3 regions of the Actinoplanes oblitus genome follow, and region 3 is predicted to be linked to each of the others. Evidence: riboswitches for the same ligand, from Rfam matches in the RefSeq annotation. Region 3 holds a riboswitch; each other region holds the start of a gene.
The links. Region 3 has a riboswitch for cyclic di-AMP ahead of Actob_RS05445 (C40 family peptidase). Riboswitches for the same ligand answer to the same signal wherever they lie in the genome.

Region 1 (9,727 bases), 3.0 Mb from region 3:
CGTCCGCGGTGCTGGCCTGGATCCTGCTGGTCACCCTGCAGCAGTTCCACGTCCTGCTCGGCGTCGACGCCTCCTCACCCTGGCGGTGGGTCTTCCCGTACGCCTACGCGGTAGCGGCACTGCTGGGCATGTGGTGGGCGCTGTACCTACGCATCGCCCGGCCCGACGTGTATGCCGGGATCGGCGCCGGCGCCCGCAGTGGCCTGATGAGCCGGCCGCACCACACCGGGCCCGCCACCGCGGCAAGCCGGTGGTCGGCATGACCGCCCCCGACACCACTCGTATCCGCCGGGCCCGGCGACAAGACGGTGACACCGTCCTGGTCGCCGGCATCCTCACCGACGCCTTCTTCGCCGGGGACCTCGCCGGGTGGCTGGTCCCCGACACCACCCAGCGGGCCCAGATCTACCCGCCGTACTTCCGGATGCTGGCCAAACACGCCGTCAAACACGGCCACGTCGAGCTGCTCGGCGACGATGCGACCGCCGTCTGGTACGACCTCGATGCGAACCCGGCGCCGGTGATCGCCGACTACGACCGCCAGCTCGCCCTGATCACCGGCCCCGCCCTGCCCCGGTTCCGGCAGCTCGACCGCGCCATGCACCGGCATCACCCCGACCCGCACCTGCACCCACACGCCTACCTCGCCTTCCTCGCCGTGCGGCCCGCCGCGCAAGGCCGCGGTCTCGGCGCCGCGCTGCTCGCGCACCGGCACCACGACCTCGACAAACACCAGCGGCACGCCTACCTGGAAGCGACCGGGCCGCGCAACCGTGCCCTCTACGGCCGCCACGGTTACGCCCTCTGCGGGATAACCGAGATCACCCCGGGCGCGCCGGTCCTGTACCCGATGTGGCGCAAACCCGGCGGCCTGGTGGTGTAGCCCCGGTGCCGTCCCGGTAGCCGACCGACCTCGCGAAGGACGCCGGCCCGTCTGCTCCGAGCCCTCGGCTCGGGGGCCGGTCCGTCGCTACAGGCAGCGCTGCCGTTCAGGGGTCGGGCGGTGCCGCCCCGCCTGCCCGCACGGACATCCGCACCCCGTGCGGCCGGGCTGCGGGATTCGCGCGTCACCGCGAGATTCCCGCGCCGGGTGCGCATCCCACCCTCGGGTGCGCACCCGGCCTCCCCAGTCGTACCCGCCCCGGCGGCACCACCGTCGGCAATCCGCTCACCGGGAGGAAGGCACCGCCCATGGCACGACCACGCCCGCGTACCCGCGCTCGCCGCGGGCGGACGGCACGAATCGTCTCGCATCCACCGGTACGGCCGCAGCGCAACAGCAGCGGCCTCGACAACCTGAGCGACGCCGCGATCACCGCGCGCCGCCAGATCGCCGCCGGCGCCATCACCGACGCCGTCACCCTGCTCGCCCAGCACCTGGCCGGACGCGACTACGCGTGGCAGCCGGCCGACCCGGCGATGGTCGACGCCACCACCCTGTACGCCCTGCACACCACCGGCCCCGAGCAGCTCGCCGCCGCCCGCTACGCCTACCACGGCAGCCGGCGCCTGCATCCCCGGCAGCCGCACCACCCGCGCCGCCTCGACGCCGCGCACGCCTACGGCCTCGCCCTGCACCAGCACACCCACTTCGAGCAGGCCATCCAGATCCGCCGAAACCTGCTCGCCACCTACCACCGCCTGCGCTGTCCCGCCGGCATCCTCGCCACCGTCACCGGCCTCGCCGAAAGCCTGCACGCCGCCGGCCGATGCCCGGAGGCCCTCCGGGCCATCGCCTGGGTCTGGCACATCCACGACCGCAACATCATCCAGAACAACCCCAGCACGGGCGCGGCGGTCCTCGGCACCTACCTGCGCATGCTGCGCGGCTGCCGCCGTGACCGCGACCTGACCGCACTGCTGCACCAGGCCCAGCACCACCCGGCATGGAGCCTCCTGGTCGCCGCCCGATCCCCGGCGCTCGACGCCGCCGACCACCGGGCGGTGACCGCCCACCGCAGCGGCGTCTGCACCCACACCCCGCAACCGATGACCGCTATCACGACCTTGCCCCCGCCGCCGCCCGCATGCTCGCCGACCACCGTGGGCCCGCGGGACGCACCGCCGCGGCGCGCCAGGGCCGCGGGGCGCCGCACGCCGGCCGCAGGCCGCGACACGAGTCGGCACCCGCTGGCCGGCTACCCCACCAGCGACATCGCAGGCGCGGTCGGCCGGCTGCTCACCGCACCCGAAGCCCAACCGCTGCTGCCGCCCGCGCGGACACCGCATCCCGACGACCTCGCCGCTCACCAGCATCTCACCGGCCGGCTCACCGCCTATCTGGCCCACCGGCGCGCTCTGCGAGTCGCCATGTACACCGCAGCAGTCGCCGCGCTCACCACCGTCGTCGTCGTGGCGATTCTGCTGCGCTGACCCCGCCTTGACCCCCTTGCACCACGTGGACCGCATGAGCAGCCGCCACCGCTTAGCAACCTGGAGGCCTGATGACATCCGTGACCGCACGCCACCGCTCAGCACCACGGGACCGCGGCAACGCACCGCAGCCGACACGATCTCGCGGGAAACGGCTGTCGGGGACCGAACTCGCTGCCATGCAGAAAACAGTCGTCGAGCTGTACCGGCAGCACCATTCCATCCGGGCGATCGCCGCCGCCACCAAACGGTCCTACGGCTCTACGCATCGTGCTCTCAAGCAGGCCGGGATCGAGTTCCGATCCCGCAGCTGGCGCCCCAGAACCCCACATATCCCCGCCCGCCACATTCCGATCAGGTGATGACCATGAGCAGCCACGCCACGACCACGCCGCTATCGCTGGCGCAGCAGATGTGCGAGACCCGGGCCGACACGATGAAAGCGGCGGCCAACCGCTACACGGCCGGGGAGTCCATCAAGCAGATCGCCGCTGCTTACGGCCGCTCGTACGGCTGGGCCCACAACATTCTCGAAGAAGCCGGCGTCCAGTTCCGCAAACGCGGCGGCCGGCGCCGCACAGCAGACGCGCAGACCGACAGCCCAGATGCCACCACCACCCACCAGGCTGCCCCCGCGGTGGGCACCACCGGTTGGCAGCAGCGGACGCGGATGACCGCCGACGAGCAGGAAAAGGCCGCCGACGAGGTCCTACGCCTGTACACCGAAGAACGCAAGTCGGTTAGGCAAATCACCGTCCAGACCGGCCTCAGGCGGGGCACCGTCAACCGGCTGCTGAACTTGAGAAACGTCGAGCGGCGCTCCCGCAACGGCGGTCGGCGATCAACCCTTACCGCAGCACCGACCGACGGTGTTCAGCACACCGAGCCCCGCCCAGCCGGACCCCTATCGTGACCCGCCGCAGCAGCCACCGGCTCGCCCAGCGCGGCACTCACGCCGACTGGCACCCGCGCCCGCGCCTGACGGGAACCGGGCACAGCAGGGCGAGCACCACGACCGTGCTGGCCCTGCTGCACCCGGCCCGGCACACCGCGAGCCGGCCGGGCACCGGCGACACCCGGAGCCCCGGCCTGACGAGCGCGGACACCGACCACAACACCACCCAGCACGCCACCGCCGACACACCTGCTTCGAACGACAGCATCAGGTTGCACCCGACGGCGCCGACACACGTTGTGCCCATCACCGGCATGTGCCCGCCCGGTCGCCGACGGCCTCGGCGGGCGGCAACGATCGTGCTGCCGGCCATAGCCGTCTTGGTCCGGGTTTGAGCGGGAGCCAATGTCCCCCTTCTTGCGCGTGATCAACCGGTCGGCCGCCCGGACGCTGCGCGGCTGCCCCGGCGCGCATGCCCGGGCCGGCCACCAGCAGCCTTTCGGACTGGCCGTACTGCTGGTGGCCCGGGGAGCCGCGCTGACGGCGAACCGGATGCTGCTGGTCGTACTACCCGCGATGGTTCTGGCGGTCACCGGAAGCGTGGTCCAGACCGGCCTGATCACCCTGTGCCAGGTGCTGCCGTGGGTCGTCATGCAAGTTCTGTCCGGGCCCCTCCTCGACCGCGTCGCACCGCAGCGCATCGGTGCCTGCGGCGACCTGCTCTCGGCCACAGTGATGGTGGTCCTCGCCGTCACCGGCCTGCCACCGCTGTGGCTGCTGGCGGTCCTGATGGCCGCGGTCGGCGCAGCCGACGGCCCGGCCACCGCCGCGAAGACCGTGCTGCTGCGCCCGGTCGCCGAGGACACCGGCATCGCCCTGATACGGGCCACCGGCTGGACGACCGCCGTCGAACGCAGCGCCGGCCTCGGCCCCTACCTCGGCGGCCTCGCCTACACCCGTTGCGGCCTCACCGTCACCCTGCTCCTGGTCGCGACCCTGTTCGCCCTCGGCTCCCTCGCATCCGCGACGATCAGCACCCCCGTCCGGCACGAACCCGCCACCGGCACCTACCGCCAGCAGTTCGCCACCGGCGTCCGATTCCTGCACGCCGACCGCTCCCTGGCCGCACTGATGATCATGTTCGCGGTCACGAACATGCTGGACCGGGCCCTATTCGGCGGCCTGCTACCGGTCTGGGCCAGCCGAGGCGGCCACGACACCGAAACCACCGGCCTGGCGATCAGCGCATTCGCCGGCACCGCCGCGGTGACCGCCGCCCTCATGGGCTGGCGCGGCGACCGCCTCGACTCCCACCGCCGCGGCATCTATCTCGCCGGCATGTCGATCGCCGGGGTGAGCCGGTTCGCCGTCATCGCGCTCAACGCACCACCGACGCTCGTCCTGATCGTCTGGGCCGTCGCCGGCCTCGGCTCCGGCGCAGGCAACCCGGTCATCGAGGCCATCCAGTGCGACCGGATCCCGGAACACCTGCAGGGCCGGATCCGCACCCAGATCATCGCGGGAGCCTGGACCGGCATCCCGTTCGGTGGCCTCGCCGCCGCCGCCCTACTCACCCTCGGCCTACCCGCAGCGCTCTGGCTCTGCGCCACCGCCTACCTCGCCGCGGTCGCCTACCCCGGCTGGCGTGTCACCTGGCACACCACACCAACCACCCGCAGCCGTCCCGCACCCGTGCCAGCCACCTCCATCGTCGCCGGAGAATCCGCATGAGCCCCTTCGCGCGCCCCGAACCGGCCACCGCGACCAGCGCTGCACGTCGCCGGCTGGGCCATCGCCCACGCCCAAGCTGAGGCGTTGAGTTCCCGAAGGTGGCACGCCGATGCGGGTTGACGATATGCCGAGGGCTGGGTGAGGGTGGGAGTGATCACCAAGGTCAATCATGTACCTCGGCCGGGTACTGGACACGGCTAATGTCGGACGTGGTGTCCGATGTGATCGCCCGTGATCACCTGTTTTCCGCGATTGGACATAAAAGTTGTTCCCGCAGTGAGCAGATGGCTAGCTGCCGCTGCTGGCGGATAGACGGCCTGCGGGTGACCCGCCCCTTGCGGAGCGGGCCACCACAGGGCCGGGCGGGGGTTAGTGCCGGAATTTCCAGGCTCGCAGCACGACCTCCGTTACCTTGAGGGCGGATCCGGCGACCAACACCATGGTCGTCGGGTCCGCACTCCCGGCCAGCGCCAGCAGCTTCTCGGCGATCTCCAGAACCCCGGCGATGATCAGGGTCTGGTCGAGCGCCTTACTGATCTGCTGGACGCGCTCCGGCCGCTCGGGCAGCCGGCCGGAGTTGCCGCCCTGGCCTTGCGCGTTCTCAGGCAAGGGAGTCTCCCTTCTCGATGCGACAGAACCTGCCGGCCAGGGGCCGGCGCTCGCCCGGCAGAAGGCCGGGCGATGCTCGATGACATCGGGATGGGGCAGGGCGGTGCGGTGAAGCCCGTGGGTGCTCGCCAGAGTTACGTCACGACACAAAACCGGGGGATAGCAACGTGGGTGCCGGCGCCTCGTCGACCGGGCCGCTGCGGCGCGATGGTCGTGCCGGGCACGACGACGCCGCCCGATCCGGGCGGACCAGACGGCGTCGCGGCGACCGGCAAACGGCCAGCGTGGAACTTCGCGTGCATGTATGTGTCTTCCTGAAGAAGGAAACCGCCTACCGGGTTAGCTGACGGGTTCGGGCAGGAAGCAGGCCCTACCGGCCAAGGTCAGCCGGATTCACCCCGTGGCCGCCGCTAGCGTGCAGCAGCGGCCGAGTGGTTCCCCGATTCACCGAAGTGACTCAACGGTTGGTGCAGCGTGCGTGACAGGTCGTGCAGCTTGGGGGGCGCGGCGCAGCCTCGTCAGCCGGGGCTGCTGGTGTGGGTCGCATCAATGAATAGCAGAGAGTCCGACAAGGCAGGAGTCGGGATTCTGACACCCGGCGGAGGCCGCAACCAGACCGTGTCATAAGCGAGCATCCGGCCGGTCCGCGGGTCGAACACGGCGATGTCCCGGACGGCGCCCTGCTGGCTGTCGGCGACCACGGCTAAGCCGCGCCGACCGATTCCGCCGTCGACTATTCCAGCGACTTTCAGGCCGGCCGGAGTGTCGGCGAGTGCCTGCAGCAGCGCGGCCCGTTGCTGCGGACTCGGGTCGTGGAACCGGAACACCTCGCGGACCGCGCGCAGGGTGGCCTGCGGGCCGTCCGCGGGATCCTGCTGCTCGGCGAGCTGGCTGGACACCTGGAACACGTTGTCCGCCAACCGCGGCGCCACCACCGGCATCTGCCCATCCCCGTAGGAGACGTCCTGGCCGGGATCCGGGGGCCGGATCGGACCGGGATCCTCGCCGGGACTCCAGCCGGGCACGCTCGTACGGGTCTGGCGGCCGGCCTGTTGCGGCGTCCACCAGCGCTGCTCGTCATGGACGGTCACCGCGTCGTGCCCAGCGGTCGCCTCCCGCGCCCAGACCCGGGTGCGGGTATAGGTGTAGCGGCCGGTGTTGGCTGGCGTGGACAGTTTCGCCACCGTCTGGGACAGCGTGGTCAGTTCTGCCCGGGCGTCGCGCCACTGCCCGGGCTCGGGTAGCGGCAGCAACCACACGCCGCCCGCTGGAGCTGAGGCCGACGGCACGGCGCCCGGTGGGCGGCGGTCGACGATCGCCCAGGTGCCGGCGAGCGCGACCAGGACCGTAACGAATACGGCGGCCTGTCGGGTGATCGTGCGCAGCAGAGCCTGCCGGGCACGGCGGCGCCGCAGGCGCACCCCGGCCACGATCTGCGCGGCGGTGAGCGACAACGTCGCCGGTGGATCCTGCGGTTCGCCGGGTGGTGGACTCAGTGCGGCGACGTGCAGGGGGACCACCTCCAGGTCGGTGTAGCCGCGGCGGACGGGATCAGGCCCCGGGACGGACATGGTTCTTGGCTCCCTTCGTCGTAGTCGGTCTCGGCAGGCCCGGCCCGGCGGCGTCGGGCGCTGCCATCGCACGTCGCAGCACCGCCAGGGCGCGGCAATACCTGTTGGAGACGTCCTTCGGCGTCGTTTTCATCGCCGCGGCGATCTCGGCGTTGCCGAAGCCGTCGGCCCGCAGGACCAGCACCGCCCGGTCACGCTTACTCAGCAGGTCGCCGGCGATCGCGAAGATCCGTTCCCGCTGTTCGCGGCCGTACACGGCCTCGAAGGTGGGGTCGTTGCCAACCGGGACCGCATCCAGATCGCAGCCCCAGAACGTCAGGCGGCGGTATCTGATGTTGAGCGCCCGGCGGGTGACGACCGTGGTCAGCCACGCGCGCCAGGAGTCCGGCGGCCTCTTGTAGCGGCGCAGGTGCCTAGCCATCGCGACCACGGTGTCCTGGACCGCGTCCTCGGCCTTCTGCCGGTCCTGGAGGATCCCGAACGCAGTACGCCAGAGCATGTCCTTGTGCTCCGACCATGCCCTTTCGATCTCCGCTGATCTTTCGCTGCCGTCCAACGCGCTCCTCTTCACGGGCAACGCCGCCCGATCCGGGCAGACTCTTCACCCCTTAAGTACGCGGCGCCGTTCCGAATCCGCCGCGCCGCAACGACCGTGACAAGACCGATACCTAAGCGTTCCGAAAGGCGGCACCGAGATCAAGATCATCAATTATGGATCTTCACTCGAACGGGCGAAATGGTGGCACCTGCAGCTGATGCAAACCCGCTCCCATCTCGGCACATTCATGCACTCCAATTGATGTTCAAGAATTGATAGGGTTCCTGCTATTGACATTTGTCGAGCTGAATGACAACGGGGGTCGCTCATGAATCGCTTCAGCCTGCGCTACCTGCAGACTGCTGCTTTGATCACGACATGCGTCCTGGCAGCCACGCTCAGCGCCCAGCCCGCAGCCGCCTACCCGGCCGACACCACGCGAGCCGCGATGGCCGCATACCTGCACGAGCACCCCGGCGGCACACCGATCAGCGACCGCGACATCGCCTACGGCGGCGGCACCTTCATCGTTACCGTCACCCGCGCCCAAGCCGGACACGCCCTCGCCGCAGCCGACTGCCCGTCCGGCTGGTTCTGCTTCTACGACGGCGTCAACTACACCTACCCGCGCGGCCGACTCTCCAGCTGCGGCTGGCAGGACCTCGGCACGTGGGGCTGGCGCAACCGGACGGAGTCCGTGCACTACAACATGAGCAGCGGCACCGTCGGCTTCCTCAACGAAGCCGGCAGCGTCGATACAGTGCTGTTCACCGCCGGCACCACGCGGCGCACCATCGCCGACGTCAACCCCTACCGCAACCAGGCCGACTACGTGAGCCGAACGAACTGCTGACCACCACCGCCAGCCACCCTCGGCCGGCGCCGTGACCGAACCGGCGGCACGCGACGGCCCCACATGAGGAGTGATCAGCGCCGCGACCGGGCCTGGGATGTGCTGCCCCGCTGGAGGGCCGCCAACCGCCTCGCCGGTACGCCGCCGGTAACAGCAACAGCGCACGCCACTTTCCGCGGTTCGCGCGGACGCCGGCATCCGGACGACGGGATCGGCATGGGCGTCGGGTTCCTGGAGTCACTGGACAAGGCCGAAAACCGGCCCGCGCGGTGGGTGAGAAGTAGTCTGCCCCGTGGGCCAGGGGTCTTCCGCCCACGCAATGGCACCCCTGGCCCGCCCCGAGCGATCCGGCCGACACGGCGGCTTGAGAACACGGTCTTTGCCTGGCACCGACATCCATTACGTCGGCGGGCGCGTACGAGTTGCCGCGCAGAACGGACCACCCGAGTTGTGCCGAGCCTTCCGCCTACCAGGAGACGTTCAGCGTGCGCACCGCGTATTCGGCCGCGACCAGCAGTGCCGAGCCCGCGACTGTGGTCAGGGCCGCGGTTCGTGAACGCCGCCCCGTGGTTATCCACGGGGCGGCGGTTTTCGCGTGCGGCTGGAGTTGTGAACCCTTCACCGGACATCTGGTGCGTCCGGAAGGCGACCGCCGCCGTGCCCGTCTCGACGGTAGCCCCGCACGGAGACCCACGTCCAGCGGCCGAGGCCCGATGCCCGCGATCGAGCCGGGGCGGGGCGCTGCCTCGTGCCCTAGTCAGCCAGGAGCAGGAGGCGAAGGAGGCCTCGAGTGGTCCAGGTGCAGATGAGGTCCTTGTCGGCCTGCTCGGATCCCTGGTCGACCCGCTATCAGTCCGCGGCGGCGTGCCTTGCCGACGGTGTCCCGCGGCTGTCGGTGCCTCGCTGACGGGCGCAACAGCCCGGCAGCGTCCTCACGGCCTGGCAGGTATCTCACGGCCCAGCGCGGCGACCGCTTGCGGGGCGAACCCGTTTGCCAGCAGTGAACTGACCCGTGCGTAGTCATCGAAGACCCCGAAATTTTCTTCCGTCGGCCACAGCGACTCATCGCTGATCGCGACGCCCAGGTAGGCGAGCCCAGTTCCGGGATCCCACGTTGGATCGATCGCTATCCCATCCGTGGTGACGCACCAGCCATG
Region 2 (9,727 bases), 650 kb from region 3:
ACGCCGCGCTGCACGCCGACCGCCAGGATCGACTGCAGGTCGGTGGCCTCCGGCGTGGTCCGGACGCTCTTCACGGTGAAGTCGCCGAGCCGGGTCTCCACCGTGCCGACCAGGCCGGTGACCTGCCCGGCCGCCCGCAACCCCGCCTCGACCAGGTACGACGTCGACGTCTTCCCGGCCGTCCCGGTGATGCCGATCATGGTGAGCCGCCGGGACGGATCGCCGTAGATGGCCGCCGCCGCCGCACCGAGCACCGCCCTCGGGTGCTCGGCGACCAGCACCGGCAACCCGGCGGCGAGCGCGGCGTCGCGCCCGGCCGGATCGGTCAGCACCGCCACCGCGCCGGCCCGGGCCGCGTCGGCGACGAACTCGGCGCCGTGCCGGTTCGCGCCGGGCAGCGCCGCGTAAAGATCTCCAGGGCGCACCGCGCCACTACTGTGAGTGACCCCGGTGACAGCGATGTCACCACCGTGCGGCGTTGCCGGAAGCAGCTCAGCGAGCCGCGTCAACGGGAACGGCGCAACGGTCTCGGGTCGGGGAATGCCGGACACGGCGTCAGACCCTACCCGGTAGGCCACTGGTTCCCGTCAACGCCATGCGACCCGCGTCATTGCCGGAGCCGGAAGGTCGGCGGTTTCGTGGTGGATGGTGGCACAAAGTAATGGAGAAGGGTGTAGCCCATCATGTCGGAGAAGGCCGGCGCGGCCACCTCGCCACCGGTGCCCTTGGCCACGTCCATCGACACCGCGACCACGTAACGCGGGTTCTCGGCCGGCGCCATGCCGACGAACGAGCTGGCGTTGTGGCTGGTGTACTGCCCGTCCACGACCATCTTGCCGGTGCCGGTCTTGCCGGCCACCCGATAACCCGCCACCTGCGCCTTGGTGCCGGTTCCCTCGTTGTCCTCGGTCACCGCCTCCAGCAGCGTGCGCAGCTGGCCCGCCACCTTGGCGTCCAGCACCCGGTGCGTCTCCGGGGCACCGACCGGGGTCTCCGTGCCGTCGGCCGCGACTGTCGACTTGATCAGGTGCGGCTGGATGTAGACGCCGTCGTTGGCGATCGCGCCGTACCCGGCGGCCATCTGCACCAGGGTCGCTGAGACGCTGTGCCCGATCGGCACCGACCCGTACGCCGAACCGCTCCACTTGTCCGGCGGCAGCAGCAGGCCGGGCGACTCGCCGGGCATGCCCTCGCCGGTCGCCTGCCCCAGCCCGAACTTCTTCTGGTACTCGTAGAGCTTCTCCTTGCCGAGCTTCTCCCCGATCAGGATCGTCCCGACGTTCGACGAGTAGGCCAGGATCCCGGCGATGGTCAGCTTGGAACCCTTGGTCAGCTTCTCGTGGTCCTCGAAGGGGATTCCGCCGCGCACGATGGCCGGCGCCACCACCTGCGTCGAGTCCGGCGTGATCAGCCCCTCCTGCAGGGCCGCGCCGATCACGAACGCCTTGTGGCTGGAGCCGGGGTCGGTGACCACCGCCGTCGGCACGTCGATCCGCTGTTTCTCCTCGGACTTCTCCGGCTGCGCCGCGTTGTAGGACGGGTAGCTGGCCTGCGCCACGATCTCCCCGGTCTTGATGTCCATGATCACCGCACCGGCCACCGTGGCGTGGTTCTTCTCCGCCTCGGCGTTCAGGATCCGCTGCGCGTTGAACTGCACGTAGCTGTCGATGGTCAGTTTCACCGAGCTGCCCGGCTGGGCCGGGGTGGTCTGCTCGTAGCCACCGGCGATCGGCACGTTCAGGTTGCCCTTGCCGGCCTCGTAGATCCGCTTGCCGTCGGTGCCGTGCAGCAGGTCGTCGTAGCGGGCCTCCAGGCCGACCAGGCCACGCCCGTCGTCACCGGTGAAGCCGATCAGGTTCGCGGCGAGATCCTTGCCGGGCACGTCACGCCGCTCGTCCAGGTGCGTGTAGATCCCCTTGAGGCGCATCGCCTCGATCCGGTTGGCGATCGAGATGTCCACGCCGCGGGCCAGGTAGCTGAACCGGGACCAGGTGCCGAGCACCTGCTTGCGCTGCATGTTCGCGGCCAGCTTGGAGGCCGGGATGCCGAGCAGCCGGGACAGTCGCACCGCGGTGACGCCCAGATTCTTCTGCAGATCCGGGTTCTCCGGGTCGGCGTAGATGTAGCGGGCCTCGATGCTGTTCGCCAGCACCGCGTTGTTGCGGTCCAGGATGCTGCCCCGGGCGGCCGGCAGCTCGACCGTGCTGAGCCGCTTGTTGCGCAGCTTGACCAGGCTCTCCACCTCGGCCGGCGAGGTGCCCACCTGGAGCACCACCAGCCGCATGCCGATCATGACGAACAGCGAGAGGGCGAGCACCGTGCCGAGCCGCAGCCGCCGGGTGCCGTTCGCCAGCTTGGGCGGTTCGGCGGGCACCGGCCGCGGCCGCCGGGCCGCTTCCCGGCCGGGACCACGACCGGTCCCGTCGGTCACCGTCCGCCGTGGTCCGGGTTCCGGCTTCCCGGTACGGCGGGCAGGCGCGCGCGTGGGCTCGGGCGTCCGGCGTACGCGAGGGATGTCGCGGTCCTCGACCCGCCGCTCCCGTTTGTCGCGTGGCTCCCGGACCCGACTCCGGTCGGTGATCTCGCGCGGCTCGCGGCCCTTCCCGGCGCTCTCCCGGGGCTGCCGGCCCTTGCCGGCGGCCTCCCGGCCCCGGCTCGCCGCCTCCCGGGGCTCCCGGCCCGCGCTCTTGGTCTCGCGTCCCGGGCTTTTCGCCTCCCGCGCCTCGCGTCCCGGGCTTTTCGCCTCGCGGGGTTCCCGCGGCTCGCGGCCCCGGTCGGTGGCCGGCGGCTCGCCGGTGCGGGCACCGCGCTGCCGGGCCCGCGGGGCGCCCTCGCCGCCCTCGACCACCTGCAACGCCGGCCGGAACGGATCAGCGGTGCGACCGGTCCGCGGCGTGCGCCCCCGCTCGGCCACCGTCCGCCCGCGCGGCGTGTACGCCCGCGCCTCGCCGATGCTGGAGAAACCGCGCCGCTCGGGGCGCTCCGGCTCGTCCGGCCCCTCCGGGGGGACGGCACGCGACGCAGCGCGCCGGGGCGAAGTGCCCCGGCGCGGTGTCTCGTCGTCTCGCGGCGACACGGCTTACTGCCCCGTTCCCGCGGCGTTCCCCTGGCCGGCGGCCGCCTGTTGGCCGTCGTTCTGCTGCGCGCCCGGCCCGGCCTGCTTCTGCTGCGTGCCCTGCCCGGCCTGCTTCTGCTGCGTGCCCTGCCCGGCCTGCTTCTGCTGCGAGTCCTGCCCGGCCTGCTTCTTCAGCGAGTCCTGCGCGGTCACCGAGACCGGGCCCTCGCCCGGCGTCGGCGGCCGGATGATCTTGCCGTCGGGCAGCCTGATCATCGCCGGGTTCTCCGCCCGGACCAGGCCCAGCCGGCGCGCGGCGGCCTCCAGGTTGCCCGGGCTGGACACCTGGATCAGCTGCTGGTTGAGCTCCTGCTGCTGCTCGTCCAGGGTGGCCTGGTTCTCCCGCAGCGCGTCCAGCTTGAACGACTGCTCCATGGTCTTCGTGTTGATCAGCAGGATGCCGACCACGCCGGCCAGCACCAGCACGATCACGCCGGCCGCGAAGGTCGGCCGCGGCGCGCGGATCGGCAGCGGCGGCGCGACCCGCAGGCGCGGCAGCGCCGGCGCGGCGGTCTCGGCGGTGTCCAGCCGCTTGGCCGCGGTGCCCTCGACGGTCACCTCGATGTCGCCCTCGACCCGCAGGCCGGCCCGCTCGCGGCGGTCGTCCCGCCCGATCCCGGACCGGCGCGTGTCGGACCGGCGCGCCCCCCGGACGCCGGTCCCCTCGCTCCGGGCATCGCGGCTCGCCCCGCGCCCACGCTCCGTGGCGCGCGGTTGCGCCGCACGGCCCCCCGACCGCGGCGCGTTGGTTCGCTCGCTCATGCTTCCCCCTCCCCCTCTTTGTGCGCCTCCGGGCGTTTCCGCCCCGATCCCCCGTGCGTTGGTGCAGTCATCCGGGGCCGTTCGCGGCCGGCCCCTCGTCCCCTGGTGGTGCCGCTCTCGTGCTCGTCGATCCGTTCCACCGCGCGCAGCTTCACCGAAGCCGCCCGCGGGTTCTCCGCCACCTCCGCCTCGCTGGGCAGCTCCGACCCTCGGGTCAGCAGCCGCAGCGTCGGACCGGTGCCGGGCAGCTCGACCGGCAGGTCGATCGGCCCGGTGCTGCGCGCCCTCGACGTGATGGCGCGCTTGACGATCTTGTCCTCCAACGATTGATAACTCATCACCACAAGTCGCCCGCCGGGCGACAAGGCGTCCAAAGCCGCCGGAACAGCGGATTCGAGCACCTCGAGCTCGCCGTTCACCTCAATGCGTAGTGCCTGGAACGACCTTTTCGCGGGATTTCCACCCGTTCGCCGCGCGGCGGCCGGAATAGCGTCTTTAATCAGCTCGGCCAGCCGGGCCGTCGAGACGATCCGCTGTTTCGCCCGCTCCCGCACCAGCGACGAGACGATCCGCGTGGCGAACTTCTCCTCCCCGTACTGCCGGAGGATGCGCACCAGCTCGCCCGGCTCGTACGTGTTGACGACCTCTTCCGCGGTGATCCCCCGGGACTGGTCCATCCGCATGTCGAGCGGGGCGTCCTGCGCGTACGCGAAACCGCGGTCCGCCTCGTCCAGCTGCAACGAGGAGACACCCAGATCGAACAGTCCGCTGTGGATCCCGGGCAGGCCGAGCTCGGTGAGCACCCGGGGCAGCTCGTGGTAGACCGCGTGCACCAGGTGCGTCCGCTCGGCGAACCGGGCCAGCCGATGCCGGGAGTGGGCGAGCGCCTCGGTGTCCCGGTCCAGACCGATCAGGACGACGTCCGGGAACCGCTCCAGCACCGCCTCGGCGTGCCCGCCGAGACCCAGCGTGAAGTCGACGTGCACCGCGCCGGGCCGGGCCAGGGCCGGACCGAGCAGCTCGAGGCAGCGTTCCAGCAGCACCGGAACGTGCGCACCGCGCGGCTCCCCCATGTCGACCCCCATTGCCCCACCTGATCGCGTTTCACCCGGTTGTTACCTGTTGCTGCCATGCCGGCCCGGCCGCCATCCGTACCGCCAGATCCCCATCCGCTCTGTCCCGCGCCGGTGTGACCGGCTCCGGACACGCGCCTGGCGCCGGGGAAGAGGCGCCAGGAGCGGGAGCGGCTGGAGATCTCGCAGTACGGCAAGCAGTGGCGGTCGGGCCGGAAATCCCAGCGGCCCACCGAGTGCCACGCCTTACAGTCCGCCGGGCAGCACCCCCTCCTCGATGTCGGCGAACTCTTCCTCGCTCGCCGAGAGGTAGTCGTCCCAGGACTGCTTGTCCCAGATCTCGACCCGGGTGCTGGCCCCGATCACCACGAGATCCCGGCCGAGACTCGCGTACTCCCGCAGATGTGCGGGGATGGTGACCCGGCCCTGCTTGTCAGGCACCTCGTCGTGGGCGCTGGCGAAGAACACCCGGCTGTAAGCCCGGGCGGCCTTGTTGGTCACCGGCGCCTCGCGCAGCTGGCCCGCGATGCGCTGGAACTCCGGCATCGGGAACACGTAAAGACAGCGCTCCTGCCCCTTCGTGATCACGACACCTCCCGCCAGCTCGTCACGGAACTTCGCCGGGAGAATCAGCCGGCCCTTCTCGTCCAGCCGAGGGGTGTGCGTGCCGAGGAACATCGGCCCCCACCCCTTTGCCGGGACGGCCGCTCCATCGCGGAGGAGTGGACCGTCTGTCAACTCGGGCCGGCAGGCTCTCGGTTCGGTCCCTCGGTCCTGCCACTGCGCCCCACTCTACTCCACTTCCCTCCACCTGCAACCCGAAAGGGACTGCTCGCGAGCCGTTTTCGCGGACGTAATCCCAGTTCACAGGCGGTGGCGCCGAGTGGAGGGCCAGAGCATGATCCACCAGGTCCGGTTTCCGACATCCGGCACAGCGGGGTCGATAACTCCGCCCGAAAAGGGCAGTTCAGCCCCTCGCCCAGCGCGGCGGGGAGGAAAGTGGAGCCCCGCGAGGGAGGAAGGTGGAGCCTCCGGCGCACACCTCAGCCCAGCCGGGTGGAACCTCCGGCGCACACCTCGACCCGGTTAGGTGGCCCCTCCGGCTGGCGGCTCGACCCAGTTGGGTGGAGTCTCCGGTGCGCGGCTCGACCCAGTCGGGTGGAGTCTCCGGCGGGCGGCTCGACCCGCTTGGGTGGAGCCTTCGGTGCGCGCCTCGGCCCGGTTGGTTAGAGCCTTGGTGCGCGGCTCGACCCGGTTAGGTGGAGCATCCAAGGTCGACCCGAGGCCATCACCACCGTCTTGCGCCTCACCCCGGAGCCCGGCCCCCGAACCACCATGCTCGTCCCGGCGGCACGGGTGCTTCCCCCGTTGTGCCTGCCGAGCCCTTGGTCATCACCTCGCCCAAAGCCCCCGCCGCCCGGACCAACCCCCAGCTGGTCTCCACAGCCCTATCCCCGGCCCGGACACAACCCCCATGCCCAGCCGAGAACCATGGGCTGGCACTCACGGCCCTATCCCGAGCCCGGACACCACCCCCACCACCAGCCGAGAACCACGAGCTGGCACTCACGGCCCCATCCCGAGCCCGGACACCGCCCCCACCACCAGCCCAGAAACCCGAGCTGGCAACCACGGCCCCATCCCAAGCCCGGACACCACCCCCACGACCAGCCGCACGGTGTGGAGGCGGGGGCGGCGCTGCCGAAGGGCGGGCGTACCGGGAATGTCGGACTGCGGCCGGGGAGCGGGCAGCGGACCGGAACCCGTTGCACACCTCGACCTGACCAGGGCGCCAGCGGACCGCGACTGGCGGCCGGAACCGTGACCCACCGCCCCCTGGCCTGGCGACCACACCGCAACCAACCACGGACCGCAACCGGCGGCCAGGACCGTGACCCACCGCCCCCTGGCCTGGCGACCACACCGGCGACCGACCACGGACCGCGACTGACGGCCGGAGCCTTGACCCACCCTGGCCTGGCAACCACACCGGCGACCGACCACGGCCGTAACCGGCGGCCAGGACCGCGACCCCGGGGCCGGACCACGCTCCGGACCCGGGAACGCCAGTGGGGCGCGACCCGATCCGGGTCGCGCCCCACTGGCGGTGTGTCCTTACTTACTACGCGCTATCAGGCGACCAGGCGCCGCACGACGTAGTTGCTGCCGTAGATCTTGTGCTTCCCGACCCGGGCGCCCGTGTGCGGCGAGTCGTACATGTACCCGCCGCCGGCGTAGATGCCCGCGTGGTACCCGTACGACCCGGACCGGAAGACGATCAGGTCGCCGACGCGCTTGCTCGACTTGCTGACCGCCTTGCCGTACTTCTGCTGCGAGTTCGCCTTGTGCGGCAGGCTCTTGCCGGCCGCCTTCTTGTACACGTAGCTGGTGTACCCGGAGCAGTCGAACCGCTTGGGCCCGGCGGCACCGAACAGGTAGAGCGCGCCCTTGTGCTTCTTGGCCTCGGCGAGGATCTTGGCCCCGCTGGCCTTGAGCGTGATCTTCGCCTTACCGGAGGCGGTCTGCTGGTAGCCGCTGCCGGTGAAGAGCGCGCGGACGTAGACGCTGGAGCCGACGCCCTTCTGGTCGGGACGGGCCGCCAGGGTGACCGCACCGTTGCGCACGGTCTTGGTGTCCCAGGTGACCCATTTGCTGGAGCGCCAGGCCTGCAGCCGGACCGTGCCCTTGGCGACCTTGCCGGTGCGCGGGTCGATGACCTTGGCGGTGAGCTTGAGGGTGGAGCCCCAGGGGAGCTTCCGGTTGTTGACCGAAGCGGTCAACCTGGGCTTGGCCTTGGCAGCCGCCGCGGTGGTGGCGGTGACGGCGCTCGCGACCGGGGTGGTGGACGCGGCCGCCGGCGAGGCTCCAACGAGCTGGCCGGCGCAGAGGCAGAGACCCAGGGACAGTGCGATGGTACCGGCGCCGGACATGCGGCGGCCACGGCTCGAACTGTGTTCGTGCACGGTTGAGAAATCCCTCCGGCACGCCTGCGAGGTTAGCTGTCGGGTTCGGGCGGGAAGGCTTGCCCGGCCACCGTGGTGGCTTCACCCCAAGGTCCGAACCGGTACGCCGTCGTGGGGCACGGCGCTGTGGTGCGGACCGGAAAGTGGGTTCCCCGTCCCTGCCCCCTGATGCCTTGTCAGCTTTCTGGAACTGCGTGGTCGCGTCGACCAGCCCGGGGCAGGGCTCGGCGTGAACCGGTGCGGCGCGACCGGCGAGCGGTTGCCGCCGGTGAATCTTTGGTACCCGACTTCGCCGATGATCGTCAGACGCCAGTTAGTCACCCAGCGTATTCGGCACACCGATTGCTGTCCCATTTGTTGCGTCCACAAGACAAATGTCATTACCCGGAGCACCTGATCAACTACATTCCGTCGAATGGAGCCAGTGAACCAGAACACACAATTTCTCCCGGGGTAATCCCCTAGGGATCCCGAAACGGTGACTCAGCGGCGCAAACGTGGTAATCCCCACGGGGCTGAACCCTTGCCATTGAGCCGCGGGCCTTCCGGCAACTCGACGTAACCCTGGGGTCCGGTACCCTCGCTGGCGTGACGGACGGGAAGATGCCCCTGCGGGCCATAGTCGCGACCACTGCGTCGAAGACCGCGGCCGCGCTCTCCAGGGCCGCGGGACGCGGCGACGGATCGGTGATCGGCGGCTGGATCGGCCTCAAGATCGATCCGGATCTGCTGGCCCACCTGTCGTCCGGCCGGGCTGTCGCCCTGGTCTCCGGCACCAACGGCAAGACCACCACCACGCGCCTCACCGCGGCCGCCGTCGGCGTGCTCGGCCGGGTCGCGACCAACGGGTACGGCGCCAACATGCCCACCGGCCACACCTCCGCGCTGGCGAAGGAGGGGCACACCCCGTTCGCCGTGCTGGAGGTCGACGAGCACTACCTGGCCCAGGTGATCGACTCCACCCGGCCCAAGGTGGTGGCGCTGCTCAACCTCTCCCGCGACCAGCTGGACCGGGCCAAGGAGGTGGCGATGATGGCGCAGCTGTGGAAGACCGCGCTGGCCGGCCACCCCGAGATCCGGGTGGTGGCCAACGCGGACGACCCGATGGTGGTCTGGGCCGCCGTGAGCAGCCCACAGGTCACCTGGTTCAGCGCGGGTCAGCGCTGGCACGACGACTCGTTCGTGTGCCCGGAGAGCGGGCACCCGATCGAGCGGGCCGACGGTGACTGGTGGTGCACCGGCTGCCCGCTGCGCCGCCCCGTCCCGCAGTGGGTGGTGGAGGAGGACGGCGTCATCGACCCGCGCGGCGACTGGCACCTGGTGAAGCTCCAGCTCCCCGGCAAGGTCAACCTGGGTAACGCGGCCACCGCCCTCGCGGTCGCCGGTGAGTTCGGGGTCCGCCCGATCGAGGCCCTCCCCCGGCTCTCCCGGGTGACCTCCATCGCCGGGCGGTACGCGCAGGTCGACCGGGACGGCCGCAACATCCGGCTGCTGCTCGCCAAGAACCCGGCGAGCTGGCTGGAGGCGTTCGACATGGCCGACCAGGCGCCGACGCTGCTCTCGATCAACGCGCGGGACCCCGACGGGCTGGACACCTCGTGGCTGTGGGACGTCGACTTCGCCCCGCTGCGCGACCGGCCGGTGCTGATCACCGGGGACCGGGCGTACGACCTGGCCGTCCGGCTCGAGGTGAACCGGGTGCCGTTCCAGCACGTACAAAGCTTCGACCAGGCGCTGGCGGCGGTCCCGCCCGGCCGCCTCGAGGTGATCGCCAACTACACGGCGTTCCAGGACATCCGCGCGGTGCTCGACCG
Region 3 (9,727 bases):
CAGCTCAGCAAAGGTCTGGTGACCGTCGACGACGAGCACTCGGATCGCCTCGCCGTTTCCCATGCGTACACCATCCTCTGTCAGCGGTTCGGCCCGATGAGCCCCGCGCAGTCTAAGGACTACCCACCACCCTGCCCGCCCTACCAACAGGCGGCCGTTGCGCCACGAGGACGCCAGGTTGCCAGCCGAGCGGCCGCGGTAACCAGTCTTTCGGCCGAGGGCACCCCCCGCATTGGGGCTTGCCGCTGCCTGCCGTCGCCGACACGATTTTGCATCATGTTCGACATCCAGCTCTTCGGCAGCATCGAAGTCCGCACCCGTGGCATCCGCCTCGCGGGCGACGACTTCGGCGGTGACCGCCCGCGCCGGCTGCTCGCCCTCCTGGCGCTGCACGGCGAGCAGTCGCTTGTGGAGCTGTCCGACCTGGTGGACGTCCCCCCGGCGGTGGTCCGGGCGGACCTCAAGGTGCTGCGCGAGGCGCTGGAGCCGGGCGTGCGCGGCCGTGACTCGGTGGTGGTCGGCCGGTTCGGGCGTTACCACCTGGACGCCGAGCGTGTCCGGGTCGACGTGCACACCTTCGATGAGCTGATCATGGCGGCCGAGGGCCGCTCGCCGGAGCGCGCCGCCCGTCCGCTGACCGCGGCCGCCTTCCTGGCCGCCCGCCCGCTGCTGGCGGATGAGGACACCCCGTGGGCCGCCGAGCTGCGCGCCGAGTACCGCGCCCGGCTGCTGATGGCGAACCCGCCGGTCACCGCCCTGGTCTGAGGGAACAGGACACGGCCCGGCCGGACAAGGCCGGAAAACCCCGCGCGGCGCACCGCCGGCAGGCGGACAATCGCCGGGTGCTCGACGCGCCGACAGCCCTGCTCCCGGTCCCGCTGGCCCCGGAGATCTCCCTGCACCTGGTCAACGCCCCGGTCGGTCTCTTCGACCTGACCGGCGGCGAGTTCCGCAGCGACGTCCCGCCGCCGTTCTGGGCGTTCGTCTGGGCCGGTGGCCAGGCCCTGGCCCGGTACCTGCTGGATCATCCGGCGGAGGCGGCCGGCCGCCGGGTGCTGGACGTGGCCACCGGTTCCGGGGTGGCCGCGATCGCCGCCGCCCGCTGCGGCGCCGCCTTGGTGGCCGCCACCGACATCGATCCGGACGCGGTCGCCGCCGCGCACCGCAACGCGGCCGCCAACGGGGTCACCCTGGCCGAACCGCCGGACCAGCCGGAGCTGGTCCTGGCCGGCGACGTCTTCTACAGCCCCACCGTCGCCCCGTTGATGGCCGGGCAATTGCGCGACTTCCGGCGAAACGGTGCGTCGGTGCTGGTTGGCGACCCCGGGCGTGGGTATTTCCCGGAACGGCTCTTCGAGCTGATCACCGAGTACGTGGTGCCGGTCCCGGAGAGCCTGGAGGAGACCGGCGAACTGCGAACCGGGGTCTGGCGCATGCGCTGACCCCGGCCGAGCCGGCCCACCCCCATGTGTTCATCACGCAACAACTTGTACGCTACACGTATTGTCCCCACACTCCTGAGGACGGCAATCACGTGCACGACGAGCAGACCGCCACGGCCGGCGCATCGCGGTTGTCCGAGGAAATCATCCGGTTGATCCGGATGGGGCCGCGGTTCAGAGGCATGCTCAAGACCGGAGACCTCGGTGCCGAGTTCTCCGCGCTGATGCTGCTGCTGCCACTGGGCGCGATGGGCCCGATGCGGGTGACCGACCTCGCCGACCTGAAACAGGCCGACCCGTCGACGGTCAGCCGGCAGGTCGCCCAGCTGGTCAAGGCCGGTCTGGCCCGTCGCGAGGCCGACCCGGCGGACGGCCGGGCCTCCCGGCTGGCGGTCACCGAGGCCGGCCTGTCGGCCTGTGAACGACTGCGCACCGCCCGGACCGCCCTGCTGGAACGGGCGCTGAGCGACTGGCCGGCCGAGCGGGTCGACACGTTCGCCCAGCTCTTCGAAGAATTCAACAGCTCCGTCGAGGCGCTGCTGCGCACCGACCTCGGCGCACCACCACGGGAGACCGCGTGAGCCACCCCAGCCCTCCGGCCGAGAAATCGACCGGGGAATTCACCCACCGACAGATCCTCACGATCCTCGTCGGCCTGATGATGGGCATGTTCCTCGCCGCCCTCGATCAGACGATCATGGCCACGGCGACCCGGACCATCGCCGACGACCTGAAGGGCTTCGACCTCCAGGCCTGGGCCACCACGGCGTTCCTCATCACCTCGACGATCTCCACGCCGCTGTACGGCAAGCTGTCCGACATCTACGGCCGGCGCCCGTTCTTCCTGTTCGCCATCGGCATCTTCATCGTCGGCTCGTTCCTCTGCGGTCTCTCCACCGACATGTACCAGCTCGCCGCGTTCCGGGCGATCCAGGGCATCGGCGCCGGCGGGCTGATGTCGTTGGCCCTGGCGATCATCGGGGACATCGTGCCGCCCCGCGAGCGCGCCAAGTACCAGGGCTTCTTCCTGGCCGTCTTCGGCACCGCGAGCGTGCTCGGCCCGATCCTGGGTGGCTTCTTCGCCGGCGCCGACAAGATCCTCTGGGTGGACGGCTGGCGCTGGGTCTTCTACCTGAACGTGCCGATCGGCGTCGCCGCGATGGCGGTGGTGGCCAAGGTGCTGCACCTGCCGCACACCCGGGTCAACCACCGGATCGACTGGCCCGGCGCGGTCGCCCTGATCATCGGCCTGGTGCCGCTGCTGACCGTCGCCGAGCAGGGCCGCGCCTGGGGCTGGGACTCCGGTCGCTCGATCGCCTGCTACGTGCTCGGCGCGCTCGGCCTGATCGGTTTCCTGCTGGCCGAGCGGGCCTACAAGGATGAGGCCCTGCTGCCCCTGCGACTGTTCCGCAACCGGACGATCGCCGTCGGCACCGGCGCCAGCACGATCCTCGGCATCGCGATGTTCGGCGGCCTGATGACCGTGCCGCTGTACCTGCAGATCGTCAAGGGCTCCTCGGCCACCATGGCCGGTCTGCAGATGATCCCGTTCGTGTTCGGCATCATGTCCGGCTCGATCATCTCCGGTCAGCTGATCGCCCGCACCGGCCGCTACCGGATCTTCCCGATCGTCGGCAGCATCTTCATGGTGCTCGCGCTCTTCCTGTTCTCGCTGGTCGGCGCGGACACCCCGCTCTGGCGGACCATGCTGGTCATGGTGCTGATGGGCCTCGGCCTGGGCGGCAACATGCAGCCGATGATCACCGCGGTGCAGAACGCGGTCTCCCCCCGGGAGATCGGCGTCGCCACCGGCGCTGTCACCTTCTTCCGCTCGATGGGCGGCACGCTGGGCACCGCGGTCTTCCTGTCGGTGCTGTTCAACGTCCTGCCCGGCAACATCAACGACGCGTACACCGACGCCGGCAAGAGCGACGCGGCGTTCCAGGCCGCGGCCCAGGCCCACCCGGACCAGGTGCAGCAGCTCCAGGTCGCCATGAAGTCGGCGCTCAGCGACACCTCGGTGATCAACAAGTTCGTCGACGGGCTCACCCACCCGTTCAAGGTCGGCTTCTCCGACAGCGTGCACGTCGTCTACCTGATGGCCTTCTTCATCATGCTGGTCGGCCTGGTGGTGGTGCTCTTCCTGCCGGAGATCCCGCTCTCCATGCGCTCGGCCCAGCAGCAGCGCGCCGACGACGCGGCGCAGGCGGGGCAGAGCGCCGGCGTTCCCGGTCCGGGCTCCGGCCCGGTCGCCGACGACGACAACCAGGCGGGGGTCAAGGCGGGCAGCGAGGGTTCCACTCACTGACAACCGCTTACGGTACGGACGGCAGCGCGCCGCCGTCCGTACCGGTGAGCACGCGTTAGCGTGACCGCATGGCTGTAGTAAAGATCAACGCGATTGAGGTCCCCGAGGGCGCCGGCCCCGAACTGGAGAAGCGCTTCGCCGCCCGGCACGGCGCTGTGGAGAACGAGCCCGGCTTCCTCGCCTTCGAGCTGCTGCGCCCGGTCGCCGGCGACAACCGCTACTTCGTGTACACGAAGTGGGAGTCGGAGGAGGCGTTCCAGAACTGGTCGCAGGGCGGCGCCCGGGCCGCCCACTCCGGCGAGCGGGCCAAGCCGGTGGCCACCGGCGCCAGCCTGCTGGAGTTCGAGGTGATCCAGCAGGTCCACAAGGAGACCGGGGCCTGACGAGCACACCGACCGGCCGGGCGTGACGCGCCCGGCCGCCGTCCGCCGACCACGCCGGGGCCACGGCGTGGTCGGCGGCGCCGGCCCTAAGCGCCCGCCCGGTTCCGGGCCGCCGCCGAGACCAGGCGCTCGGCGACCACCATCTGGTCCAGGCCGAGCCGCTGGGCGCTGTCCCGCAGGATCCGGTGGGCCTCCTGCACCCCGCACCCGCGCTGCGCGATGATCACCCCGACCGCCCGGTCCACCGCGGCCCCCTCGGTCCGGGTCTCCCGCCGATGCAGCTCACCGAGCAGCAACTCGGCCTGCCCGGCCACCGCCATCGCGGTGAGCAGCAGATCCGGCTCGATCTCGCCGGGCCGGCCCAGGCAGACGCTGAGCGCGCCGACCGCCGTGCGCCGGACGTCCAGCGGGATCGCCGCGACCGCGCCGATCCCGTCCGCCCGGGCCGCCGCGGCTAGCTCCGGCCACCGCTCGTCGGCACCCAGGTCGTGCGTGGTGACGAGGCTGCGGGTCCGGGCGGCCTCCAGCCCGGGGCCGCTGCCGTCGCCGTACTGAAGCCGATCTGACGTCTCACCGGCGGACCCGGCGGCCGCGACGGTGACCGGGCCGCCCTCACTGATCAGCGCGACCGCGCAGCGGGTCGTGCCGGGCAGCGCGCCGGCGATCAGCGCGGCCAGCCGGTCGAGCGCCTGCTGGAGCGTGTCGGCGCTCAACAACCGCACGGTGACCTCGTGCAACAGGCCGGCCAGTTCGACCGGGTGCGGGGCACCGGGACCGAGCAGATCGGCGGCGCCGTGCCGGGGCCGGCCACCGGCGACGAGACGGCGGGGCCGGCCGGGCGCGGTCACCCCACCGGGGGTGGCGCGTCGGTGGGACCGGGTGCCGCGCTGCGCGGCCGGTACGCGACGTTGCGGTACAGACACTCGACGGATACTGCCATGTCGATTCCGGGAAGGCGCGGTTCGGTGCCCCGATCGGGGGGTGTTGTCCGTTTAAACCCTCTGCGCCGGGAACGCTCAAAAACGCCTGAGCCGGCGAAACGGTACGGCCCCCGGCGAACCGGGGGCCGAACGAAGTAGATGCCGGTGTGCAGGTCGCCTCGCGGCGAGTGGCTCAACACGGCTCCAGCCGAACGGTATTCCGTGCAGGCGATGGGTGAGGCCCGGGGACACTGGGCACACCGGCATCCGTTCACAACCTTCGGCATCCGCCCACGATTCCGGTAGCTATTGTGACCTGGCTTACAGTCGCCGAGCGTCCCGCGTTTGCCCGGCCGGGCCCCGGGTACCCCACCCGCCGTGACCGACGAAACCACCGGGGACGACGCCCGCCTGACCACCTTCCTCGACGACGCGTACCGCGCCGAGGAACGGATGAGCAGCGGTGACCTGCAGCGCCGGGCGATCGCCGAGGACCTGCCGGCCACCCTGCTGACCCGGATCGACGCCCTACCCGAGGGCGAGTATCTGCAGGACGAGGCCGAAGAGGCGCTGCGTACCCTTTAGCTGCCCTCCGCCTTCTCCTTGGCCATCGAGTAAGCCATCTGCAGGAAGTCCGAGGCGGCGGTCGCGGTCAGCGCGGTCGCCACCAGCCGGGTCAGCCGGGGCGCCAGCACCAGCCCGCCGGTCATCCCGGTGGCCACCCACGCGGCCAGGCAGAACGGGCAGGTGAGCAGCTCACCGATGCCGTGCTTGACACTGCTGCCGGAGTCCCGGACCTCCTCGTTGAGCTCGGCGGCTCCGGCCGGTTCGGTGTATCGGGTGAACGGCGCCCGCAGCGGGCTCGTCACCGCGTCCTTGGCGACCAGCCGGCTCAGCTTGTGGGTGGCGATCGAGATCAGCACCACGTCGGCCAGAGCCGGGCGTTCCGGCGGTGTCCGGCCGGTCATCTTGGCGGCCACCGCCAGGCCGGCCGCGAGCGCGCCGTAGGCGCCCATCGCGACCAGATAGCCGGCCATCGGCCGGTGCTCGTGCGGCGCGTACGCCCGGGCCGTCTCGGCGACCCGGGCCTGCAGGCTGGTCATCTAGGGGGTCCTTTCCACACCGGGCGGGTCAGAAGTCCTGGGTGAGCCGGGCGGGGTCGATCTCACGTCCCGGATATCGCGCCATGTACTCGGTCTCCAGCTCGGCGGTGCGCCGGAAGTGGTTCTCCAGCGCCGCGTCCGGACCGTGCCGCAGGGTCTGCAGCCGGGTCCGGTACAGGCTGGCGAGTTCGCGGAACAGGGCGTCGTCGGGCAGACCCACCGGGTCGACCCCGATCTCGAAGTCCACCGGCTCGCCGCCGGAGGATCCCGGATCCGTCATCGTGTACCTCCGCTGTCTCATGAGCCGCTGTTCGTCCAGGGGCTTGCCCGTGCGGGCGACCGCCAAACCCGCCGGTAGGCTCGGGTGCATGAAAGGGCTGTGGACCCCGGCATGGATCGCCCGGCACCTCCTGGCGCTGGTGCTGACCGCGGGTTGTCTCGGTCTCGGCTGGTGGCAGTTCAGCCGGGCGACCGGAGGTAACTCGCTCAGCTGGGGCTACATGTTCGAGTGGCCGGTCTTCGCCGGCTTCGTGGTGTTCATCTGGATCCGCGAGATCCAGCTGCACCGCCGCAAGCTCGGGTCCGCCGGCGAGCCGGCCGACGAGTCCGCGGCGGCGCCCGCCCCGGAGCGCGATCCGGACGCCCCGGTCGCCCTGGGCCGCCCGGTCCGGGTCGCCGTGCGGGCGGCCGAGCCCGGTGCGGCCGACCCGGAGCTCGACGCGTACAACGACTACCTGGCCTGGCTGGCCGAGCACCCCGGCGCCCGGCCGGCCGACTACCCCGGCCGCATCGTCAAGTAGTAGAAGCAGAAGGAGACCCCCGTGCAGGGCGCCCTCACCCGTTACCGGACCATCGCCTGGATCGTCGGCGTGCTCCTCGTCGTGCTCGTGCTGGTCGGCATGCCGCTGAAGTACCTGGGCGACAACGCCACGCTGGTGGCCCTGATCGGCCCGCTGCACGGCTTCCTGTACATGGTCTACCTGCTTCTCACCTTCGACCTGTCCCGGCGGGTCCGCTGGCCGTTCGGCCGGATGGTCGTCGTGATGCTGGCCGGCACCATCCCGTTCTTCTCGTTCTGGGCCGAGCGCCAGGTCACCCGGCACTGGATGCCGAATGCCGCACTCGAGCCCGCGCTGAAGGATTAGTAGGATCGTCAGCGTCGAAATAACGCTCAGCGCGGATCGAATAACAGCCGGTTATCGGGATTTACTTCGCAAGACCGACGATTGGAAGAAATCACTCGGCGAGGTCTTGATTTTGTTTTCTTCCCCGATAAGTTGATGCGGTTGGTCCGGTCCGCAGCCACAAACCCTCCGATGGCGCCGGCCAACGCCGCCGAATCCTGAACGACACCCCCGTCGTTCGTGAACCGGGGAACCATCTCCCGGGGGTGAATCCGCGCCGCGCGCGGTAGGGCCTTCTTCCGAGCCCGAACCCGTCAGCTAACCCGGTAGGCGGCCAAAGCGGAAGAAAGGCCCCTGACCAGTGCCACACCCCCGTACCAGGCTCCGGGCGCTGGTGGTCGCGCTGACCGCACTTGCGATCACCACGTCGGGAGCTGTGGCCGCCCACGCGGCTCCGTCCGAGAGCGATTTGAAGAAGCAGATCGACAAGGCTTCGGAGAAGCTCGAGGACGTCACCGAGACGTACAACAAGACGCGTCTCGACCTGAAGAAGACCAAGGCGGACGCGGTGAAGCTGTCCGCCTCGCTGAAGCCGGCCCAGGCGGCGCTCGCCCAGGCCAGCGCCAAGATGTCGACGATCGCCACGTCGCAGTACATCACCGGCCGGGTCGGCCCGATGACGGTGCTGCTCAGCGGCAAGCAGGGCGAGCTGCTCGACCGGATGGGCTACCTGGAGCAGATCACGCTGTCCAACCAGGCGGACATCGACACGTACACCGAGACCACGCAGACCTTCGCGCAGAAGCAGGCGGCCCTCAAGACCACCGAGCAGAAGCAGAACCTGCAGATCCAGGAACTGGACGCGCAGAAGAAGAAGATCAAGAAGGACCTGCAGAAGCTGTATGACATGCGCGAGGACCTCTACGGCAGCGCCACCGAGGACACCGGCTCCTACACCGGCTCGATCCCGAACATCGCGGGCTCGGCCGGCAAGGCGGTCGCCTTCGCGTTCAAGCAGGTCGGCAAGCCGTACGGATTCGGCGACGCCGGTCCTGACTCGTACGACTGCTCGGGCCTGACCATGGCGGCCTGGGCGGCGGCGGGCAAGTCGCTGCCGCACAACGCGGCCGCCCAGAAGGGCGCCGTGCGGATGTTCAGCGACAAGAGCCAGCTCAAGCCGGGCGACCTGGTGTTCTACCGGGGCGGCGGGCACGTCGCGCTCTACGTCGGCGACGGCAAGATCATTGACGCGCCGTCGGCCGGCCGGGACGTGCTGTACCGAACGATCAACATCATGACCCCGGACAGTCCCGGGTACGGCCGCGTGTCGTAAGGCACCCGGACGTGAAGGAGGCCGGCACCCCGCGGGGTGCCGGCCTCCAGTCGTTATCCGGGGGGAAGGGATTGTCAGGCGGCCTGCAGGCCCTCGGCCCGGGCCAGCTCGCGCAGCCGGCCGAGCGCCTGGATCTCCAGCTGGCGGATCCGCTCCCGGCTGAGCGAGAAGCGCGAGGCCACCTCGGTCAGCGAGTGCTCGCGGCCGTCCTCCAGGCCGTAGCGGGCCCGCATGATGCCGGCCGAGCGGTCGTCCAGGTGGTTGAGTAGGCCCTCGATGCGCTGGCGCTCCAGTGCGCTCAGCACGATCTCCTCGGGCGACGGGGCGTCGCTGTCGGCCACCAGGTCACCCAGGTTGGTGTCGCCGTCGTCGCCGACCGGGGTGTCCAGCGAGACGGTGTCCTGAGCCCAGCGGGTGAGCTCGTTGACCCGCTCCACGGTCACGCCCAGGGCCGCCGCGACCTGCTCCGGCTCCGGGTCGCCGCCGAGCTCACGCACCAGCTGGCGGGTGACGTTACGCATCCGGTTGACGTCCTCGACCAGGTGCACCGGGAGACGGACGGTGCGCTCCTGCTGGGCGATCGCCCGGCTGATCGCCTGGCGCACCCACCACGTCGCGTACGTCGAGAACTTGTAGCCGCGCTCGTAGTCGAATTTCTCGACCGCGCGGACCAGGCCGGTGTTGCCCTCCTGGATCAGGTCGAGCATCGGCATGCCCGACCGCACGTAGCGGCGGGCGATCGAGACGACCAGGCGCAGGTTGGCTCGAATGAACAGGTCCTTGGCGCGCTGGCCCTCGGTGACCAGTCGCTCCAGCTCCTCCCGGCTGACGCCGCGACGCTCCTCGCCCTGCTCGAGCAGGTGCTCGGCGTAGAGGCCCGCCTCGATCGCCTTGGAGAGCTCGACCTCCCGCGCGGCGTCCAACAGCGGCGTCCGGGAGATTTCGTGCAGGTAGACTCCGACGAGGTCGCGCTCCTCGGCAACCTGGTCGGTACGCATCACGGTGTTCTTCTCCACGTTGCCCACGGTCCCCTCATTGCCGTCACTAACCCTGTTACGGGCATTACCTGCGTCCATCAGCCCTCTCCCGTAACGTCCGCAGCTCGTGCATTGCG

Region 1: another riboswitch for cyclic di-AMP. It lies ahead of Actob_RS18835 (hypothetical protein); the one in region 3 lies ahead of Actob_RS05445 (C40 family peptidase).
Region 2: another riboswitch for cyclic di-AMP. It lies ahead of Actob_RS08545 (C40 family peptidase); the one in region 3 lies ahead of Actob_RS05445 (C40 family peptidase).

The regions. Positions count from the first base shown of each region.
Region 1 is NZ_CP126980.1:4,184,668-4,194,394, forward strand. Features, by position in the region: gene Actob_RS18810 (APC family permease) at 1-263, shown strand, start outside; gene Actob_RS18815 (GNAT family N-acetyltransferase) at 260-883, shown strand; gene Actob_RS18820 (hypothetical protein) at 1,192-2,373, shown strand; gene Actob_RS44060 (helix-turn-helix domain-containing protein) at 2,553-2,735, shown strand; gene Actob_RS18825 (helix-turn-helix domain-containing protein) at 2,741-3,286, shown strand; gene Actob_RS18830 (MFS transporter) at 3,674-4,999, shown strand; gene Actob_RS18835 (hypothetical protein) at 5,369-5,608, opposite strand; cyclic di-AMP (ydaO/yuaA leader) riboswitch at 5,922-6,081, opposite strand; gene Actob_RS18840 (hypothetical protein) at 6,127-7,179, opposite strand; gene Actob_RS18845 (RNA polymerase sigma factor) at 7,160-7,678, opposite strand; gene Actob_RS18850 (peptidase inhibitor family I36 protein) at 8,046-8,570, shown strand; gene Actob_RS18855 (hypothetical protein) at 9,503-9,727, opposite strand, start outside.
Region 2 is NZ_CP126980.1:1,855,246-1,864,972, reverse strand. Features, by position in the region: gene Actob_RS08570 (UDP-N-acetylmuramoyl-L-alanyl-D-glutamate--2,6-diaminopimelate ligase) at 1-551, opposite strand, end outside; gene Actob_RS08565 (penicillin-binding transpeptidase domain-containing protein) at 608-3,076, opposite strand; partial or broken gene Actob_RS08560 (hypothetical protein) at 3,287-3,877, opposite strand; gene rsmH (16S rRNA (cytosine(1402)-N(4))-methyltransferase RsmH) at 3,874-4,962, opposite strand; gene mraZ (division/cell wall cluster transcriptional repressor MraZ) at 5,197-5,628, opposite strand; gene Actob_RS08545 (C40 family peptidase) at 7,083-7,880, opposite strand; cyclic di-AMP (ydaO/yuaA leader) riboswitch at 7,920-8,105, opposite strand; gene Actob_RS08540 (Mur ligase family protein) at 8,517-9,727, shown strand, end outside.
Region 3 is NZ_CP126980.1:1,210,140-1,219,866, reverse strand. Features, by position in the region: gene Actob_RS05505 (response regulator) at 1-63, opposite strand, end outside; gene Actob_RS05500 (hypothetical protein) at 277-765, shown strand; gene Actob_RS05495 (class I SAM-dependent methyltransferase) at 843-1,442, shown strand; gene Actob_RS05490 (MarR family winged helix-turn-helix transcriptional regulator) at 1,625-2,023, shown strand; gene Actob_RS05485 (MDR family MFS transporter) at 2,020-3,750, shown strand; gene Actob_RS05480 (antibiotic biosynthesis monooxygenase family protein) at 3,819-4,133, shown strand; gene Actob_RS05475 (GAF and ANTAR domain-containing protein) at 4,220-5,056, opposite strand; gene Actob_RS05470 (hypothetical protein) at 5,432-5,638, shown strand; gene Actob_RS05465 (DUF1360 domain-containing protein) at 5,635-6,156, opposite strand; gene Actob_RS05460 (DUF6158 family protein) at 6,185-6,526, opposite strand; gene Actob_RS05455 (hypothetical protein) at 6,525-6,956, shown strand; gene Actob_RS05450 (DUF3817 domain-containing protein) at 6,978-7,301, shown strand; cyclic di-AMP (ydaO/yuaA leader) riboswitch at 7,480-7,627, shown strand; gene Actob_RS05445 (C40 family peptidase) at 7,750-8,613, shown strand; gene Actob_RS05440 (sigma-70 family RNA polymerase sigma factor) at 8,688-9,689, opposite strand.